One region of the Mesorhizobium sp. AA23 genome, then DNA from elsewhere that is predicted to be linked to it. Evidence: predicted binding sites of a transcription regulator. Region 1 holds the regulator's gene; each other region holds the start of a gene.
What was found. Region 1 encodes HrcA, which represses chaperone genes, less so after heat shock. Its sites were predicted from a motif close to GTTAGCACTCNCNNNNNGNGAGTGCTAAC; they were not measured.

Region 1 (3,255 bases):
GCCCTGCGGCCACTCGAAATCGCTTTCGATGGCGATGTTCTTGGCCGCCAAATGCTTGCGCCATTGGGCGATCTCGGCCGCAGTCGCGGTGAAGCAAAGATGCCCTTCGCCGACCGTGCCGTGCGGCGGCACCTTCAGCCTGGCGTCGGGCGCCGGCGGAATTTTCGTCGCCTCGGCATTGAAGATGAGCAGCACGCCGTTGCCGCAGCGGAAGAAGACGTGGCGACCTTCGACCTTGCCGAGCGGATCCAGGCCGAGGATGTCGCGGTAGAAGGCTTCGGCAGCGGTTAGATCTGTGACGTAGAGCGCTGATTCCAGAATCGCGGAGGGAATCACGAAGCACCCCCCTCTGCCCTGTCGGGCAGATGGCCGGCAGGCCAGAGGGGGATGCGAAGGATCGTCGACCTCATCGGTGACCCTACGCCACCGCCATCTGCTGCAGGCTGACCAGCCGAGAAATACCCTTCTTGGCCAGTCCCATCAGTGCCGAAAACTGCTCTTCGGAGAAGGGCTCGCCTTCCGCCGTGCCCTGGATCTCGACGATGCCGCCCTTGCCGGTCATGACGAAATTGGCGTCGGTGCCAGCCGAGGAATCCTCGAGATAATCGAGATCGATGACCGGCTGTCCGTCATGGATGCCGCAGGAGATCGCCGCGACATGGTCCTTGAGCACCTTGGAAACGCTGGCCATCTGGCGCGCTTCCATCCAGCGCAGGCAGTCATAGAGCGCCACCCAGCCGCCGGTGATCGAGGCGGTGCGGGTGCCGCCGTCGGCCTGGATGACGTCGCAGTCGACGGTGATCTGCTGTTCGCCTAGCGCCTGCAGGTCGACAACGGCGCGCAACGAACGACCGATCAGCCGCTGGATCTCCAGCGTGCGGCCGCCCTGCTTGCCGGCGGAAGCCTCGCGGCGCATCCGCTCGCCCGTCGAGCGCGGCAGCATGCCGTATTCGGCCGTAACCCAGCCCTTGCCGGAATTGCGCATCCAGGCCGGCACCTTTTCCTCCAGGCTCGCCGTGCACAGCACATGCGTGTCTCCGAACTTCACCAGGCACGAGCCTTCGGCGTGCTTGGAGACGCCGCGCTCGAAGGAGATGGCGCGCATTTCGTCGGGCTGGCGTTTGGAGGGGCGCATTCGGCCTTCTTTCCTATGGTTTTGGATTCGTCGGCGGCTTGTAGACGCATGCGACGGATGGCGCAAAGGAAAAGGGCGCCAAGGAAACGGGGCGCCAAGGAAACGGCGCTAGCGAAAATGGCCCGGGTTGCACCACGGAGGCTTAAGTCTATATCTTTCGATAGGAGGTTTTTCGCTGGAATGAACAAGGCAGTCGATCCCGCATCGCAGCCGCCCGTGCTTCAGTCGCTCGACATGCGCTCGCGCGACATCTTCCGGCGGATTGTCGATTCCTATCTGCGCGACGGCGAGCCGGTCGGCTCGCGCAGCCTGTCGCGCATCCTGCCGTCGTCGCTGTCACCGGCCACCGTCCGTAACGTGATGAGCGACCTCGAGCATCTGGGGCTGATCTACGCGCCGCACATCTCGGCCGGCCGCCTGCCGACCCAGACCGGCCTGCGCTTCTTCGTCGATGCCTTCATGGAGCTCGGCGATCTGTCGGACGACGAGCGTCGCGTCATCGAGGCGCAGGTGCGTGCCTCGGGCTCGGGCGCCACGCTGGAGCATATGCTGACCGAGGCCAGCCAGATGCTCTCCGGCATGTCGCGCGGCGCCGGCCTGGTGCTCGCCGCCAAGAACGAGGTGGCTCTGAAGCACATCGAGTTCATCCAGTTGGAACCCACCAAGGCGCTCGCCGTCCTGGTGTCGCAGAGCGGCGATGTCGAGAACCGCGTTGTCGACCTGCCGGCCGGCATCACCGTCTCGCAGCTGCACGAGGCCTCGAACTTCCTCAACGCCCATATCCGCGGCCGCACGCTGGCCGAGGCGCGGGTCGAGATCGCGCGCATCAAGGACGAGACCAGGGCGGCTCTCGACACGCTGTCGCAGGAGCTGGTCGAGAAGGGCCTCGCGGTATGGGCCGGCGCCGAAAGCGGCCTGCCGGCGCGCCTCATCGTGCGCGGCCGCGCTAATCTTCTGGAAAACGTCACCGCCCAGGCCGATCTCGAGTTGCTGCGCCATCTGTTCGAGGATCTGGAAACGCAGGACGGACTGCTGCAGCTCCTCGACCTCGCCGAGGAAGGTCCGGGCGTGCGCATCTTCATCGGCTCGGAGAACAAGTTGTTTTCGCTGTCCGGTTCGTCGCTCGTGGTCGCGCCCTATCGCGACAAGGATGCGCGCGTCGTCGGCGCGCTCGGCGTCATCGGCCCGACGCGATTGAACTATGCCCGCATCGTTCCGATGGTCGACTATACGGCCCAGTTGATTTCGCGCATGCTGAGATAGGCGAGCCGGAAACGTCGCAAGGAGGGTGGAAATGGCGCTGGAATCGTTCAAGGCCCAGATCAGCCTGCTGCTCGAGGAGATGGTGAACCAGCCGGAAGACGATCACGAGATCCAGGAGCTACTGCGCGAGAAGCTCAGGGAAATGCGCGCCATGGGCCTGCCGCTGCCGGCCGATCTGGTCGCGCTGGAAAAGCAGCTCGACGACGATCTGGATATCGAAGAGAGCTGAACTGCCGACGCTTCCCGTCAAAATTTGCATGCCCGGCTTCTCTTTTGGAGAGCCTGCCCGATATTCGCTGTCTGGTTGCTGATGCACGTTGGCGAATAACGGAGAACAGCATGATACGCATTGCCGGCCTTGCCGCCCTCGCCTTGCTCCTGGTCTCCGGCGCCGTAGCGCAGCAGGCCGACCAGCCCCTGCTCACCGGCAAAAAGGCCTTCGGTGACTGGAAGGCCGACCGGCCCGGCGTGCGGCGCCTCATCAGGCCCGACGATCTCCCGAAGCCGAATGTCGCCGAATCCGCCTCGAACGGCGGCGGTGTCACCGATCGCCCCGAGGATGCCAAGCCAGCCCTTCCACCCGGCTTTTCGGCCGAGCTGGTGGCTTCGGGCATCAGCAGCCCGCGTGTCGTGCGCACGGCGCCGAACGGCGATCTCTTCGTCGCCGACAGCAGGGCGAACCAGGTCCGCGTCTATCGACTGGCCGAAGGCAGCGCCAAGCCCGCCGAGAAGTCGGTCTTTGCCAAAGGCCTGACCCGGCCCTACGGCATCGCCTTCTATCCGCCGGGCGACAAGCCGCAATGGGTCTATGTCGCCAACAGCAACAGCGTCGTCCGCTTTGCCTATCGCGACGGCGA
Region 2 (3,255 bases), on a different contig from region 1:
GGTCACCGAAGCCCGGCGCCTTGACGGCGGCGATCTTCAGGCCACCGCGCAGCTTGTTGACGACCAGCGTGGCCAGAGCCTCGCCTTCGACGTCTTCCGAGATGATGATCAGCGGCTTCGAGGTCTGCACGACAGCCTCGAGGATTGGCAGCATGGCCTGCAGGTTGGAGAGCTTCTTCTCGTGGAGGAGGATGTAGACGTCCTCGAGATCGGCAACCATCTTGTCGGCATTGGTGACGAAGTAGGGCGAGAGATAGCCGCGGTCGAACTGCATGCCTTCGACGACTTCGAGCTCGGTCTCGGCGGTCTTGGCTTCCTCGACCGTGATGACGCCCTCGTTGCCGACCTTCTGCATCGCTTCGGCGATCATCGAGCCGACCGAAGCATCGCCATTGCCGGCGATGGTGCCGACCTGGGCAACCTCTTCCGAGGTCTTGATCTTCTTGGCGTTCTTGATCAGCGTCGCGACGACGTCGCTAACCGCGAGATCGATGCCGCGCTTCAGGTCCATCGGGTTCATGCCGGCGGCAACCGCCTTGTGGCCTTCCTGGACGATCGACTGCGCCAGTACGGTCGCGGTCGTGGTGCCGTCGCCGGCGATGTCGTTGGTCTTCGAAGCGACTTCGCGGACCATCTGCGCGCCCATGTTCTCGAACTTGTCTTCAAGCTCGATTTCCTTGGCGACGGTGACGCCGTCCTTGGTGATGCGCGGGGCGCCGAACGACTTGTCGATGACGACGTTGCGGCCCTTGGGGCCGAGCGTGACCTTCACCGCGTCGGCGAGGATGTTGACGCCGCGCAGCATGCGCTCGCGGGCATCACGGGAGAATTTTACGTCTTTGGCAGCCATGTTTAACTCCTGGCAGGGGCTCGGATCGAGCCCGAAGATTCAAGATTCAGTTGACGGTGAGGCCGATATTCAGCCGATGATGCCCATGATGTCGGATTCCTTCATGATCAGAAGGTCTTCGCCATTGAGCTTGACTTCAGTGCCCGACCACTTGCCGAACAGGATGCGGTCGCCGGCCTTGACGTCCAGCGGCACGAGCTTGCCGGCTTCGTCGCGGGCGCCGGAACCGACGGCGATGATCTCGCCTTCCTGCGGCTTTTCCTTAGCCGTATCGGGGATGATGATCCCGCCGGCGGTCTTGGATTCGGATTCGACCCGACGAACGACCACGCGGTCATGCAGCGGCCGGAACTTCGACTTTGCCATTTTGGATATCCCTGGTGCGGAGGTTGAAAGGTTCTCCGTTGCCGGAGCCGGTTAGCACTCGCCAGCGGGGAGTGCTAACATGGCGGTGAGATAGGCTGTAGGTTCGTCCTGGTCAAGACGGATGAGCGGACAGCCGAAGAGCAAAAGATTTGGAATCGACACGGAAGCCTGGCCTCCATTACGGGCGCATCCCACTGCCTAAGCGCGTTTCGGCCGTCAGCTCTGGGCCGATTTTTGTGTCTTATTTGGAATGTGAAATTATGTGAAATTAACGGCCGAGCCGTCGGCCGCATCCATAAACTTGGGGTCGCAACGAGCGCTCATCGCTTCGGCAGGCACTTGCAAAAGGCGCTCTGAGAGTAGTCGCTCACCGATCTCAATGGGGTTCCCCGTTTTACGATGGGAATGGCATCCCGGCTGGATGTCTCATGCCGTCGCATGCTGTCTAAATCAATAGCATCCTGCATGATGGGCTTTTTGGCGGGTAAGTTCTGAAATTCGCTCTAAATTATTGATTTTGTTTATGAACTGGCGGAGAGAGCGGGATTCGAACCCGCGTTACGGTTTCCCGTAAACACACTTTCCAGGCGTGCGCCTTCAACCACTCGGCCACCTCTCCGTCTTGCATGTCGCGTCGGCCGGTTTCGCCGCGCGGGTTGGGGAGATGCATCTCCCTCGGGAAGGCCTCTCGGCCTAAATTTGGGGTGCCTTCAACCGGCAGGCAACCCTTTCCCGGCACCTCTAGCCGTCTAGGCAAAACAGGCGCGGGGCTCATCTAGTCGATCCTAAAGCGAATGCCAAGTCATTCCGTGGCTTTTGCCGTGGATGACACGGAAGCTGCCTCGGTGGCCTGCCATGCAGCCGAATGCTGTGCACAGGCTGGCCGGCGGAGTTTCCCGCGCTTGACTTCGGCTCTGGCCGCCTGTCGACTGCCTGAGGCGTTGTTTTTGTGCACCTCCGGACGGAAAACCACGACGCAGTTCCCGGAACTGCTTGGGCTTTGCGAGGGGCATCGTCCTGACATGGCATCGATCAACCAGCAGCCCGCGGGCCGGCCCGACAGCGGGCTCTCCTTCATCCCGGTGGCGTGGCTGATCATCGTGATGGCGCTTTCGGCCTATGGCCTGATCTCGAGCTGGCGGCTGATCGGCGACTTCAATCTGCCGGAAAGCGTGCTCTTCCTGATCTACGGCGGGCTGACCGGTGGCGTCGTGACCATTCTGTGGGGGCTTTACCTGCTCGGCCTCGCCTTCAACCGGTCGGCGCGTTTCCCGCGTCACTATACGATCGGGCAGGTCGCCATCATCCTTTGGCTCGTCGTGCGTCAGGCCTACACGCTTCTTGTCCCCGATTTCGTCTTCTCGGCCGAAGGGCTGGGCTTCACGGTGGCCGAGATCGCCATCGGCCTGCTCTGCATCTACCTCCTGCGGCGCGGCGCCGGCGCCGACACGGTGTATGCCAATCCCGAGGCCGTACGCCCGCCGCTCCTGGTCTCGCTCGTCGCCGCGTTGCTCGGCATCATTCTTGGCGGCGCCATCGGCGCCTGCATCGGATTTTTCGCGGGGTCGCTAATCGCCGACGCCACCCATATGAGCTGCTTCGAGGGCGCCTGCGGGTTTTTTGCTGTCTTCATCGGCTTGGGCGGACTGATCATCGGAGCCGTCGGCGGCGGGATTTTCGCCATCTGGCGCGTCAACCGGCGCAAAGCGGCGCGGAGGGCCTAACTCAAAATCACGTGTCGCGATTGCGTGGCGGTTGTGCACGCTCTATGTCGTTTGGCGGGGCAGACGGGAGTGTTCCCGGGGAGTGCGTTGGATGCTGCGTTTCATCTTTCGGCTGGCGGCCATGGTTGCGTTGTCGATTTCTGTCATCATGGCGGTGATCGACACCACGCGCTCTGTCGCGGCGTCGGCGCTGGTCATGACGCCGCTCAACGCAAGCTGGCTGGCGGTATCGCCCGACACGCGCGCCGCGTTCGAGACCTATGTGCGCGCCAAGGCCAGTCCGCTGGTCTGGGACGGGATCATCGCCTGGGTGCT
Region 3 (3,255 bases), on a different contig from region 1:
GCGCTCGGAGAACTGCCGCTCCTTGTCCTCCGTCTCGGAGCGCTTTTCACCCTTCAGCGTCAGCACGCCATCATCAAGCAGCACCTCGATGTCCTTCTCGTCCAGGCCCGGGACTTCGGCCGCCACCTTGATCTCCTTCTCGTTGTCGGAGATCTCAACGCTCGGCCAGCCGGCACCAAAGGCTGATACGCCGCCTAGGGATGGCAAGCCGGAACCGAAACCCCGGAAGACGTCGTCGAACAGCCGATTCACCTCGCGATGCAGCGACAGGAAAGGATCGCGTTCGCCGTCGCGGAAGACACTTGGAACCTGGTTACCATTGTTTCGGCCCCAGGGAATCAGATCACGAACACTCATTTTTTCCTCCTTTCTGTTCATCCGGAGACAAGGCCCCCAAGCGCCGGGAACATCACCCGGCGCTTGGCGCAAAGCGCGGCGAGAAGGCTCAGGCCGCCTTGTTGTCGGCCTCGAGTTTCTTTGTCGCGGCCTTTGGCGATGATTTGTCCGCCGTGATCTCGATCCGGCGCGGCTTCATTTCTTCCGGGATCTCGCGTTTGAGGTCGATTGTCAGCAGACCGTTGACGAGGCTCGCATCGACGACCTTGACGTGATCGGCAAGCTCGAAGCGACGCTGGAATGCGCGGCCGGCAATGCCGCGATGCAGGTACTCGCCGTTGTCCTCGCCTGCCTTTTGGCCAGAAACCATCAGCATGTTCTGCTCCTGGGTAATGGCCAGTTCGTCCTGGCTGAAGCCTGCCAGGGCCATGGTGATACGGTAGTCGTCCTCGCCGCTCTTGGCGATATCGTAGGGCGGCCAGTTGTCAGCGGTTTCGATGCGGCTTGCGGTCTCGAGCGCGTTCAGCATTCGATCGAAGCCGATGCTCGACCGGAACAGGGGAGAAAAGTCGAAACTGGTTCTCATAGCTACATCCTCCATTGAGCAACATAGATACGAGGAGCGCCAAGGCAGCGGCGCTCCTTGACCTTGCCGGCCACTTCAGGCGCCGGCAGGTTCGATTTGGGAATTCATTCCTTTGCCGTCAAGAGGTCCGAGGCGCGCCCGTCAAAGCTGCATAATTACCTTTGTTTTCACGGCGCTAGCACTCGGCTGTTGCGAGTGCCAAAAAATTTCTTGCGGCCTCTTGAAACCGGCGCGTGCAAAACCAAATCCACATGCGCGAGGCCGAAAGGATCGCGAGCCCCGCTCCGGTCCTTCCGGTCCGGAGTGGAGGAACCTCTCAAAATCTGTTTGTCCCGAAGGAGAACGATATGAAGTTCCATCCATTGCATGACCGCGTTCTGGTCCGCCGCGTCGAGGCCGAGGAGAAGACGGCCGGCGGCATCATCATCCCGGACACGGCGAAGGAGAAGCCGCAGGAAGGCGAGATCATCGCCGTCGGTTCCGGCGCGCGCGACGAGAGCGGCAAGCTCATTCCCCTCGACGTCAAAGTCGGCGACCGCATCCTGTTCGGCAAGTGGTCCGGCACCGAGATCAAGCTCAACGGTGAAGACCTGCTCATTATGAAGGAAAGCGACGTGATGGGTGTGGTCGAGCAGACATCGGCGTTGGGAAAAGCGGCTTGAACCGGCCCAACCCGATCGGTGAATGAAAGGTGCCTGCTGAAGGAGTGTTCCAATGGCTGCCAAGGAAGTGAAATTCCATTCCGACGCCCGCGACCGCATGTTGCGCGGCGTCAACATCCTCGCCGACGCGGTGAAGGTCACGCTCGGCCCTAAGGGCCGCAATGTCGTCATCGACAAGTCGTTCGGCGCTCCGCGCATCACCAAGGACGGCGTCACTGTCGCCAAGGAGATCGAGCTCGAGGACAAGTTCGAGAACATGGGCGCGCAAATGGTGCGCGAGGTCGCCTCGAAAACCAGCGATATCGCCGGCGACGGCACGACCACCGCGACCGTTCTCGCCCAGGCCATCGTCAGGGAAGGTGCCAAGGCCGTTGCCGCCGGCATGAATCCCATGGATCTGAAGCGCGGCATCGACAAAGCCGTCGAGGCTATTGTTCAGGAGTTGAAGACCAACGCCCGCAAGGTGACCAGAAATGACGAGATCGCCCAGGTCGGCACGATTTCGGCCAATGGTGATGCCGAGATCGGCCGTTTCCTTGCTGAGGCGATGCAGAAGGTCGGCAACGAGGGCGTCATCACCGTCGAGGAAGCCAAGACCGCCGACACCGAGCTGGAAGTGGTCGAAGGCATGCAGTTCGATCGCGGTTATCTCTCGCCTTACTTCATCACCAATCAGGATAAGATGCGCGTCGAGCTCGAAGAGCCCTATGTGCTGATCCACGAGAAGAAGCTTTCCAACCTGCAGGCGCTGCTGCCGGTTCTGGAGGCGGTGGTTCAGTCGGCGAAGCCCCTGCTCATCATCGCGGAGGATGTCGAGGGCGAGGCGCTCGCGACGCTGGTGGTCAACAAGCTGCGCGGCGGCCTGAAGGTTGCGGCCGTCAAGGCTCCGGGCTTCGGCGACCGCCGCAAGGCCATGCTGGAGGACATCGCCATCCTCACCGGCGGCACCGCTATCAGCGAGGATCTCGGCATCAAGCTTGAGAACGTCACGCTGGAGATGCTCGGCCGCACCAAGAAAGTGGTGGTCGAGAAGGAGAACACCACGATCGTCGATGGCGCCGGCAAGAAGGAGGAGATCCAGGGCCGCGTCGCGCAGATCAAGGCGCAAATCGAGGAGACCACCTCGGACTACGATCGCGAGAAGCTGCAGGAGCGTCTGGCCAAGCTCGCCGGCGGCGTGGCTGTGATCCGCGTCGGCGGTTCGACGGAGGTCGAGGTCAGGGAGCGCAAGGACCGCGTCGACGATGCCATGCATGCGACGCGCGCGGCGGTCGAGGAAGGCATTCTTCCGGGCGGCGGGGTGGCGCTGCTCAGGGCCGCCAATGCGCTCGACGCGGTGGCTGCCGACAACCCCGACCAGAGATACGGCGTCGACATCGTGCGGCGCGCCATCGAGGCGCCGGCGCGTCAGATCGCCGAGAACAGCGGGGCGGAAGGCTCGATCATCGTCGGCAAGCTGCGCGAGAAGACCGATTTCGCCTATGGCTGGAACGCCCAGACCGGCGAATATGGCGATCTTTTCAGCCAGGGCGTTATCGATCCGGCCAAGGTCGTGCGCACCGCGCTGCAGGATGCAGCCTCGATCGCCGGCCTGCTCGTCACCACCGAGGCGATGGTCGCCGAGAAGCCGAAGAAGGAAGCGGCACCCGCCATGCCCGCCGGCGCCGGCAT
Region 4 (3,255 bases), on a different contig from region 1:
CGTCGGCAAGATTGGCATTGCCGGCGGCGATGAAGCTCGACAGATTGCGGGCGCGTCCAGGCGTTTTGTTGGCATCGAGCAGCACCGCCCTGCCCTCATGCATGACGAAATCGAACTTTCCGTAGTCGAAGCCGAGCTTGCGCCTTAGCGCGCGAAGCTCGTCCGGCACCGGAACCGCCTCGCGACGGATCGTGTCGTCGCCCTTGACCAGGCTCTGCGGCGAGACATGGCGTGTACAGCGCTCGCGCTCACCGCAGAACAGCCAGAAACGGGCGGCAAAGCCATCCGGCTCAGGCTCGGGAATGAATCTTTCCACAATGAGGTCCTCGCGTCCGAACAGCTCCGCCGGAACGTCGGCGAGCGAGGCATGGATCTCGTATTTGTCGAAAGACTGGACGCCGGGAAACGGCATCGGCTTGCCGGCGCGCCGCGCGCGCCGATTCAGTTGCTGTTCCGGCGTTCCCCGATGGTTGAGGCTGCTCTTGACGATAACCTGCCCCTTCCAGCCGTCGTCCTTGCCGACGACGGCGCCGCTGATGCGGCGCTTGGAAATATCGGCGGCGCCGAGATTGAGGCAGAAGCGAAAGGCGCGGGCATACTCGACATAATCGGGCGACGTTACGGTCGCATCGACATGCAGCACCGCGATATCGGCGGCCGGCTTCGCCGACGTGCCGCTGAGGACCTGCACCGAATGGCCGCGGCGCTTCAGTTCCTCCAGCAGATCGAAGAGCATGTACGGGCTGTCCCGGCGCCATAGCAGCCCGCGCCGGCTTTGGAAGCGGTCGAACTCATGCGTGATGACGGCGATGCGTGCCATTGTTCCCCACTTGGACTATCAAGCGTCGTCCACTATTCGATCGGATACAACGCGCTACCGGGCTGGGGTTTGCATGACCGAGCATTGGAATGCAATTCGCAAACATTGGCAGTTGCTCGGCTCACCCCTGCGGCCGCCGGCGGAGGTTATCGAAACCTACGATCGCGAGCTCGGCCTTGCCCCGTCGGATGTCGTGATGCTCGGCGTGACACCCGAGCTCGCCGGGCTCGGCGCCACGCTGACGGCAGTCGACGAGTCCTCGGACATGATTGCCGGCATCTGGCCGGGGGACACCGATACTCGCAAGGCGGTGCAGGGCGACTGGTTCGATCTGCCGTTCGCCGATGCAAGCGTCGAGGCGCTGATCGGCGACGGATGTCTCTCGGTCATCGGCGCCGCCGGCCTCAGGCGCACCCTATTTGCGACGATCGCGCGCGCGCTCAGGTCCGACGGCCGCGCCGGCATCAGGCTTTACGCCTCTCCCGAAACACCGGACGACCCGAAGGATGTCCGCGCTCTGGCACTAAGCGGCGGCGTCTCGACTTTCCATGAGCTCAAATGGCGCGTGGCCATGACCGCGATCGGCGACGCGCCGGATTACACGATCCCGGTCAAAGCCATCCTCGAACACTTCGACAGGGCGTTTCCCGATCGCGAGGAGCTGTCGGCCCGAACCGGATGGGAACTGCCGGTCATCGGAACCATAGATGTCTACCGGGACTCGTCCGCCGTCTACAGTTTCGCCCCCGCGGCAGCGCTCATCGAGGAAGCCCGGACCTTCTTCGACGATCTCCGGCTGGCCTCTAGCGGCACATACGGTCTGGCCGAACGCTGCCCGTTGCTGGTGTTGCGCTCGCCGAAGCGCCCGGACTAAACGGGCTGGATTGCTCGCCCACGCTTCGCGCAGCGACCGCATTTCCGCCCAGGGCTCCGCCTGAGAAAAATTGCGCTGTTGCCCCTCCCCGCGCGCCTTGACTCTCGCAAGCCACCAGCCTATCTCAGCGCCACGTTAGCACTCGCCCTAAGTGAGTGCTAACTTATATCCGGCCTCGCCGGATGGAGGAACAGTTCTCACCGTTCTCATTCGAGGAAGACAACATGGCAAAGTCCAAGTTCCGCCCGCTTCATGACCGCGTGGTCGTTCGCCGGGTCGAATCCGAATCCAAGACCGCCGGCGGGATCATCATCCCGGATACGGCGAAGGAGAAGCCGCAGGAAGGCGAGATCATCGCCGTTGGCTCCGGCGCTCGCGACGAAAGCGGCAAGCTCGTGCCGCTGGACGTCAAGGCCGGCGACCGCATCCTGTTCGGCAAGTGGTCCGGCACCGAAGTCAAGCTCAATGGCGAGGACCTTCTGATCATGAAGGAATCCGACATCATGGGCATCATCGGCTGATCATCGGCCTCACCGTCAACTGAATCTTGAATCTGCGGGTTCGACCCGAACCCCTGCCAGGAGCTTACAATGGCTGCAAAAGACGTAAAGTTTTCCCGTGATGCCCGCGAGCGCATGCTGCGCGGCGTCAACATCCTCGCCGACGCGGTGAAGGTCACCCTCGGTCCGAAGGGCCGCAACGTCGTCATCGACAAGTCGTTCGGCGCCCCGCGCATCACCAAGGACGGCGTCACCGTCGCCAAGGAGATCGAGCTCGAGGACAAGTTCGAGAACATGGGCGCGCAGATGGTGCGTGAGGTCGCTTCGAAGACCAACGACATCGCCGGCGACGGCACGACCACCGCGACCGTTCTCGCCCAGGCCATCGTCCAGGAAGGCAACAAGGCCGTTGCCGCCGGCATGAACCCGATGGATCTGAAGCGCGGCATCGACCTCGCCGTCACGGAAGTCGTTACCGCTCTCGGCAAGGCTGCCAAGAAGATCAAGACCTCCGAGGAAGTCGCCCAGGTCGGCACGATCTCGGCCAATGGCGACGAGTCGGTCGGCAAGATGATCGCGGAAGCGATGCAGAAGGTCGGCAACGAAGGCGTCATCACCGTCGAGGAAGCCAAGACCGCCGAGACCGAGCTGGAAGTCGTCGAAGGCATGCAGTTCGACCGCGGCTACCTCTCGCCCTACTTCGTCACCAACGCCGACAAGATGGTCGCCGATCTGGAAGACGCCTACATCCTGCTGCACGAGAAGAAGCTCTCCAACCTGCAGGCCATGCTGCCGGTCCTGGAAGCCGTCGTTCAGACCTCGAAGCCGCTGCTCATCATCTCGGAAGACGTCGAAGGCGAGGCTCTGGCCACGCTGGTCGTCAACAAGCTGCGCGGCGGCCTGAAGATCGCCGCCGTCAAGGCTCCGGGCTTCGGCGACCGCCGCAAGGCCATGCTGGAAGACATCGCCATCCTGACCGGTGGCCAGGTCATCTCGGAAGACCTCGGCATCAAGCTCGAGAATGTCGGCCTCAACATGCTCGGCCGCGCCAAGAAGGTGTC

Region 2: groES (co-chaperone GroES) is a predicted target of HrcA. The motif match lies at 1,267-1,295, and genes of this name have one in related genera.
Region 3: groES (co-chaperone GroES) is a predicted target of HrcA. The motif match lies at 1,097-1,125, and genes of this name have one in related genera.
Region 4: groES (co-chaperone GroES) is a predicted target of HrcA. The motif match lies at 1,829-1,857, and genes of this name have one in related genera.

What each region holds. Positions count from the first base shown of each region.
Region 1 is NZ_LYTP01000012.1:47,946-51,200, reverse strand. Features, by position in the region: gene A9K66_RS10865 (VOC family protein) at 1-336, opposite strand, end outside; gene rph (ribonuclease PH) at 419-1,135, opposite strand; gene hrcA (heat-inducible transcriptional repressor HrcA) at 1,316-2,398, shown strand; gene A9K66_RS10850 (hypothetical protein) at 2,430-2,627, shown strand; gene A9K66_RS10845 (sorbosone dehydrogenase family protein) at 2,738-3,255, shown strand, end outside.
Region 2 is NZ_LYTP01000023.1:83,103-86,357, forward strand. Features, by position in the region: gene groL (chaperonin GroEL) at 1-850, opposite strand, end outside; gene groES (co-chaperone GroES) at 920-1,216, opposite strand; tRNA gene A9K66_RS17100 (tRNA-Ser) at 1,746-1,835, opposite strand; gene A9K66_RS17105 (hypothetical protein) at 2,239-2,940, shown strand; gene A9K66_RS17110 (hypothetical protein) at 3,032-3,255, shown strand, end outside.
Region 3 is NZ_LYTP01000006.1:134,086-137,340, forward strand. Features, by position in the region: gene A9K66_RS08005 (Hsp20/alpha crystallin family protein) at 1-357, opposite strand, end outside; gene A9K66_RS08010 (Hsp20 family protein) at 446-922, opposite strand; gene groES (co-chaperone GroES) at 1,270-1,584, shown strand; gene groL (chaperonin GroEL) at 1,637-3,255, shown strand, end outside.
Region 4 is NZ_LYTP01000013.1:46,426-49,680, reverse strand. Features, by position in the region: gene A9K66_RS15135 (hypothetical protein) at 1-820, opposite strand, end outside; gene A9K66_RS15130 (methyltransferase domain-containing protein) at 894-1,694, shown strand; gene groES (co-chaperone GroES) at 1,919-2,215, shown strand; gene groL (chaperonin GroEL) at 2,285-3,255, shown strand, end outside.